2 regions of the Dactylosporangium sp. CA-139066 genome follow, and region 1 is predicted to be linked to the other one. Evidence: riboswitches for the same ligand, from Rfam matches in the RefSeq annotation. Region 1 holds a riboswitch; the other holds the start of a gene.

Region 1 (3,469 bases):
CCGGCTCCGGCCGCGCGGCCGCCGACCTGTTCCGCGAGAGCGAGATCGCGGCCGACTACGTCGAGGGCCTGCTCGACATCCTCGACTACGACGGCGACATCGACGAGCTGGTCGTGAGCGGCCGCCCGGTCGTCGAGGTCGTCGAGGGCGGCGACGGCTCGGGCAAGCGCCTGCAGGCCCTGGTCGGCCAGCGGGGCGCCACGCTCGAGGCGCTGCAGGAGCTGAGCCGCCTGGCGGTGTTCCGGCAGACCGGTTCGCCGAGCCGCCTCCTGCTCGACGTGGGCGGCTACCGCGCCCTGCGCCGCAAGGAGCTCGGCGCGATCGCGAAGAACGCGGCGGAGAAGGTGAAGGAGTACGGCGAGGCCGTCCGCCTGGAGCCGATGAGCGCGTTCGAGCGCAAGTGCGTGCACGACGTCATCAACGCCCTGCCGGGTGTCGAGAGCGAGTCGGAGGGCGTCGAGCCCGCGCGCCGGATCGTGGTTCGTCCGACCGCTTAGTTTCGTTCTGCCTCACAGACCGCCCCATCCGCCTCGTCGCGGATGGGGCGGTCTGCTGTTTTCTACTCGTAGCAGTGGTGCGGGCGGACCTGCAGCTCGAGGAAGTTCACGACGCTGATGTTGTACTCCGCCTTGCCGTTGCTGCCCGGTGCGAGGGCCACGCCGCGGGCGTTGTCCGGGTTCGGGTCGGAGGCGGGAGTCCAGTCCGGGCAGGCCTTGCGCATGCCGGCGCCGGACGAGCCGACGTGTACGCCCTCGGGCGTGCGGACGCTGGTGCCGCGCACGTCGATGGCGACGACCCCGGACGCTCCGTCGAAGAAGACGGTGGACTCGGACCCGACCGTTGAGGCCCGCAGCTTCGTTGTGCTGCAGCCCTTGTCGGCGGCGGGGTCGACGCCGGTGACGAGGCCGGTCGCCTCGGCCTGCTGGCGGGTCATGCCGAGCTTCAGCGCCCCGAACCCGTTCGGCCCGAGCACCGTCGCCGCGGTGTTCCCGGTCTCGGTGGCGTTCGCGGTGGCGGACGGCGTGGCGGAGGTGGTGGAGGTCGCCGGCGACTGCGCGTCGGCGGAGGCGCTGCTCTACGGCACGTTCTTGCTTGACGGCGCCTCACTGCTTGACGGCGCCTCACTGCTTGACGGCGCCTCACTGCTTGACGGCGCCTCACTGCTTGACGGCGCCTCCTTGGTACATGGCGCCTCGCCGTGACGGGACCCAGGGCGGCGGGCTTGGCCCCGGTTGGGCTTCCGGGCTGCCGCCTCGTTCACGTCCGTCGGTCCGGCATAATTGAGAGGACGCGACTGGCGGCACCAAGGATGGGCCAACCATCGGGAAGCCTCGTCGTGGGACGTCGACCGCCTGGGCTCCCACGATTTGCGAGGAGCCGTATGTCTGTCGCCTCCCCCACCACCGCGCGCATGCTTCCGGGCGCCCCGGTCGCCGATCAGATCCTCGCGGACGTCGCGTCCCGCGTGTCGGCCCTACGCTCAAAGGGCGTCACCCCGTCGCTGGCCACGATCCTCGTCGGCGACGACGACGCGAGCGCCGGCTACATCCGGATCAAGCAGCGTCAGGCCGCCGCCTTGGGCTTCGAGTCCCCGCACAGCCACCTTCCGGCGACGGCGACCCAGTCCGATCTGCACGAGGTCATTGACGCCTTCAACGCGGACCCCGACGTCCACGCGCTCCTGATCCAGTACCCGACGCCGGCCCACCTCGACTACGACGCCGCCCTCATGCGCGTCGACCCCGACAAGGACGTCGACGGCATGCACCCCCTCAACCTGGGTCGCCTGGCGGCGGGCATCCCCGGCCCGCTCCCCTGTACGCCGGCGGGGATCGAGGCGCTGCTGGCGCACCACGAGATTCCGGTGAGCGGCCGCGAGGTTGTGATCCTCGGTCGCGGGGCGACGCTCGGCCGCCCCCTGGCGATGCTCCTGGCTCAGAAGCGCCCGACCGCGAACGCTGCCGTCACCGTTGTGCACACCGGCGTTCCGGACTGGTCGCGGTACACCCGCCGCGCCGACATCCTCATCGCCGCCGCCGGCGTTCCGGGCATCATCCAGCCCGAGCACGTGAAGCCGGGTGCGGTCGTGGTGGGTGGCGGTGTGCGCTACGAGGGTCGTCGCCTCCTGCCGGACGTCGACGAGTCCTGCGCCTCCGTCGCCGGCGCCATCACGCCGCGAGTCGGCGGCGTGGGCCCCACGACGGTGGCCATGCTCTTCCGCAACGCCATCGAGGCCGCCGAGCGCCGTTTCACGTGAAACACGGGTGCGGTCGCTGACCATCGCTGAACCGCGGCTGTCCGCGGGTCGGATGTCCCCGACCCGCGGGCGCCGGGCGCAACACCGGCCGTCGTGGGGCGACCGCCCTGACCCCTTGCCGCCGTACAACAACCGGCTCCGGGGCGACGGTCCCGACCGGGCGGGCGCCGGGCAACAACCGCCGTCCGGGGCGACGGTCCCGACCGGGCGGGCGCCGGGCAACAACCGCCGTCCGGGGCCACCGCGCCGCCGGCGCCCCGTCTGAGCGTGGCGTGCGTCTCGAGCTGCCGGGCCAAACCGCATCCCGGAGCTCCGCCCCGGCTGTTGCGTTCGCCGAGCGGCACGGTGCGCGCAGCGCGGTCTGCCACCAGTCGTAGCCTGGCCTCCCGAGCCGCCCGCCCGAACTGGGCTCCCTGCTGATTGTCCCGAGGTTCGAGGTTCCCGTTTCACGTGAAACAGGGTCCGGTCCGTATTGCCGCCGACTGGACTACCCTCCCGCGCGTGGGGGCGAGACGCTCGGTCGGCGGAGCTGGGGCCAGTGCACCCGCGTCCGGGGAGACCGCATCGGGCATGGTTTGCTTGACGGATGGATGGTGCGGTACCGAATGAGATCCTCCCGGCGGCCGAGAAGGCCTTCGGCGATCGTCTGCCCGACGCGCGGCGGTTCGCGGAACTGCTCGTGACCGATGGGGTCGTGCGGGGGCTCATCGGGCCGCGCGAGGCGCCGCGGATCTGGGAGCGGCACCTGCTCAACTGCGCCGTGGTCGCGGAACTCATACCGTCGGGTGCCTCAATCGTCGACGTCGGGTCGGGGGCCGGTCTGCCCGGTATGGTGCTGGCAGTGGCTCGTCCCGACCTTTCCGTCACCCTGGTCGAGCCGCTCGCACGACGTACCGCATTCCTTTCCGAAGCGGTGACGGCGCTCGGCCTGGAGCGGACCACCGTGGTTCGCGCCCGGGCCGAGGAGTGCGTCGGGAAGCTCCCGCTCGCCGATGTCGTCACCGCCCGGGCCGTCGCTCCGCTGGATCGACTCGCCGGTTGGTGTCTCCCCCTCACCGCCATCGGTGGCCGGCTGCTCGCGATGAAGGGTGCCTCCGCCTCGGCCGAGATTGCCGAGCACGCGGAGGCGCTCGCCCGGCTCGGTGCGGGGGCTCCGTCGGTGCGCACGTGCGGGGAGTCGTTCCTGGCCGAGCCCACCACGGTCGTCGAGAT
Region 2 (3,469 bases), on a different contig from region 1:
ACATGAGCCCACTCTGACGCATCTCATCGCCTGAGTCAACCGATCCCAGCATGCGGAACGTGTCAGACTCGCAGGTATGCCCGAGCTGCGGTCCAAGACATCCACTTCTGGTCGCAACATGGCCGGCGCCCGCGCCCTGTGGCGCGCCACCGGCATGACCGACTCCGACTTCGGCAAGCCGATCGTCGCCATCGCCAACAGTTTCACGCAGTTCGTGCCGGGCCACGTCCACCTTCGCAACCTCGGCATGATCGTCGCCGACGCGGTTGCCGAAGCGGGTGGGGTCGCCAAGGAGTTCAACACCATCGCCGTCGACGACGGCATCGCCATGGGCCACGGCGGGATGCTCTACTCGCTGCCCAGTCGCGAGCTCATCGCCGACGCCGTCGAGTACATGGTGCAGGCCCACTGCGCCGATGCCCTCGTGTGCATCTCCAACTGCGACAAGATCACGCCCGGCATGCTGCTCGCCGCCCTCCGCCTCAACATCCCCACCGTCTTCGTCTCCGGCGGCCCCATGGAAGCCGGCAAGACCATCGCGATCGAGGGCATCGTCCACGAGAAGGACGCCAAGCTCGACCTCATCGACGCGATGATCGCCTCCGCCAACGAGGCCGTCACGGACGAGCAGCTCGGCCAGATCGAGCGCTCCGCCTGCCCGACGTGCGGCTCGTGTTCCGGCATGTTCACCGCCAACTCCATGAACTGCCTGACCGAGGCCATCGGCCTGGCCCTGCCCGGCAACGGCTCGGCCCTGGCCACCCACGCCCTGCGCCGCGGGCTCTTCGAGCGCGCCGGCTCCCTGATCGTCGAGCTTTGCCGGCGGTACTACGAGCAGGACGACGCCTCGGTCCTGCCCCGCGCGATCGCCTCTCGACCCGCCTTCGAGAACGCGGTGGCGCTGGACGTCGCGATGGGCGGCTCCACCAACACCGTGCTGCACCTGCTGGCCGCCGCCCGCGAGGCCGAGCTCGACTTCTCCGTGGCCGACATCGACGCGATCTCGCGCCGCGTGCCGTGCCTGGCCAAGGTGGCGCCCAACACGCAGAAGTACCACATGGAGGATGTGCACCGGGCCGGCGGAATCCCGGCGATCCTCGGTGAGCTGTCCCGCGGCGGCCTGCTGGACGAGTCCGTCTCCTCCGTGCACTCCGCGACGTTCCGCGAGTGGATCGACACCTGGGACATCCGCGGCGCCGCGCCGTCCGAGGCGGCGCTCGAGCTGTTCCACGCCGCGCCGGGCGGGGTCCGGACCACGGAGCCGTTCTCGACGACGAACCGGTGGAGCTCGCTGGACACGGACGCCGAGGGCGGGTGCATCCGCAGCGTCGAGCACGCGTACACCGCCGACGGCGGCCTCGCCATCCTCTTCGGCAACCTCGCGCCCGACGGCTGCGTCGTCAAGACGGCCGGCGTCCCGGAGGAGAACCTGCGCTTCTCCGGCCGCGCCAAGGTCTTCGAGTCGCAGGAGTCGGCCGTCGACGGCATCCTCGCCAAGCAGGTCGTCGCCGGCGACGTCGTGGTGATCCGCTACGAGGGCCCCAAGGGCGGCCCGGGGATGCAGGAGATGCTGTACCCCACCTCGTTCCTCAAGGGCCGCGGCCTCGGCCGCGCGTGCGCGCTCATCACCGACGGGCGTTTCTCCGGCGGTACCTCGGGCCTCTCCATCGGCCACATCAGCCCGGAGGCGGCGGGCGGCGGCCTCATCGCCCTCGTCGAGGACGGCGACCCGATCGAGATCGACATCCCGGCCCGCTCGATCGAGCTGCGGGTCCCCGACGACGAGCTCACCGCCCGGCGCATCGCCCAGGAGAAGCGCGACCGCCCGTACACCCCGGCCGACCGGGAGCGCCCCGTCTCGGCGGCGCTGCGCGCGTACGCGTCGATGGCCACGTCGGCCAGTGACGGGGCTTACCGCCGCGTGCCCTGAGTTTCGACTACGATGTGCGTCAGTCACCGCGACTGGCGCACATCAAGGTGGAACCGACCACCGGGGAGCTTCCGATCGCGGGCACCGCGCGCCTGGGTGCCCCGGCGTATCAGGAGGCTGCGCATGCATGACCCCCAGGTCTTCGATCTCATCCGCGCCGAGGCGCAACGCCAGCACGACACTCTCCGGATGATCGCCTCGGAGAACTACGTCTCCGAGGCCGTGCTCGAGGCGACCGGCTCCGTCCTCACCAACAAGTACTCCGAGGGCTACCCCGGCAAGCGCTACTACGAGGGCCAGCGCTTCATCGACCCGCTCGAGGAGCTGGCGATCGCCCGCGCCCGCTCGGTGTTCGGCGTCGACCACGCCAACGTCCAGCCGTACTCGGGCTCCCCGGCCAACCTCGCCGTGTACATGGCCCTGGCCAAGCCCGGCGACACCGTCATGGGCATGGCCCTGCCGATGGGCGGCCACCTGACCCACGGCTGGCCGGTGTCGGCGACGGGCGCGTGGTTCCGCCCGGTGCAGTACACGGTCCGCCGCTCCGACGGCCGCATCGACTTCGACGAGGTGCGCGACATCGCCCTCCGCGAACGCCCGAAGATCCTTTTCTGCGGCGGTACGGCAATCCCGCGTACCATCGACTTCCCGCGCTTCGCCGAGATCGCCCGCGAGGCCGGCGCCGTGCTCGTGGCGGACATCGCCCACATCGCGGGCCTGATCGCCGGCGGCGCCCACCCGTCCCCGGTCGGCCACGCCGAGGTCATCTCGACCACGACGCACAAGACGCTGCGCGGCCCCCGCGGCGCGATGCTCATGTGCGACGAGCCACACGCCAAGGCCATCGACAAGGCGGTCTTCCCCGGCCTGCAGGGCGGCCCGCACAACCACACCACGGCGGGCATCGCCGTGGCCCTGGGCGAGGCGTCGACGCCGGCCTTCCGCGCGTACGCCCACCAGACCGTCGCCAACGCCCGCGCCCTCGCCGCGGCCCTGACGGAGCGCGGCTTCGACCTGGTGTCGGGCGGCACCGACAACCACCTGATCCTGCTGGACCTGACCAGCAAGTCGATCGGCGGCAAGCCGGCCGCGAGGGCCCTGGACCGCGCGGGCATCGAGACGAACTACAACACCGTGCCGTACGACACCCGCAAGCCCTTCGACCCCTCGGGCGTGCGCCTGGGCACTCCGGCCCTGACCACCCGCGGCCTCACGGAGGCCCAGATGCCCCAGGTCGCCGACTGGATCTCCCGCGCGGTGGACGCCGCGATCAAGGACGACACACCGGCCCTGGACACCATCGCCGGCGAGGTGCGGGAACTGCTCTCGGCCTACCCGATGCCCGGCTGGCACTGAGCGCCGACTGTGAAGGGGCGCCCCGTTTCCCCGGGGCGCCCCTTCTCCAGCGTCCTCACTTACGCCGCAGGAACCGCCGCGACTTCTCGGCCTTCGGCTCTTCGTCGAGGTTGAGCTCGAGCGGCGCGAGGTCGTCGAACGCCCCGGCGTCCCGCTTACGCTGCTCCGGAATCCGCTCACCGG

The links. A riboswitch is a leader RNA that binds a small molecule or an ion and turns the genes downstream of it on or off. The one in region 1 is predicted to bind ZMP and ZTP.
Region 2: it holds a riboswitch for ZMP and ZTP, as region 1 does, so the genes downstream of both, glyA (serine hydroxymethyltransferase) here and ACQEVU_RS50750 (bifunctional 5,10-methylenetetrahydrofolate dehydrogenase/5,10-methenyltetrahydrofolate cyclohydrolase) in region 1, are expected to answer to the same signal.

What each region holds. Positions count from the first base shown of each region.
Region 1 covers NZ_JBNJNH010000002.1:1,294,455-1,297,923, reverse strand. Annotated here, with positions in the region: gene ACQEVU_RS50765 (protein jag) at 1-497, shown strand, start outside; gene ACQEVU_RS50760 (hypothetical protein) at 560-934, opposite strand; gene ACQEVU_RS50755 (hypothetical protein) at 933-1,202, shown strand; ZMP/ZTP riboswitch at 1,281-1,365, shown strand; gene ACQEVU_RS50750 (bifunctional 5,10-methylenetetrahydrofolate dehydrogenase/5,10-methenyltetrahydrofolate cyclohydrolase) at 1,382-2,257, shown strand; gene rsmG (16S rRNA (guanine(527)-N(7))-methyltransferase RsmG) at 2,844-3,469, shown strand, end outside.
Region 2 covers NZ_JBNJNH010000001.1:9,359,877-9,363,345, forward strand. Annotated here, with positions in the region: gene ilvD (dihydroxy-acid dehydratase) at 77-1,930, shown strand; ZMP/ZTP riboswitch at 1,949-2,035, shown strand; gene glyA (serine hydroxymethyltransferase) at 2,054-3,286, shown strand; gene ACQEVU_RS42880 (hypothetical protein) at 3,342-3,469, opposite strand, start outside.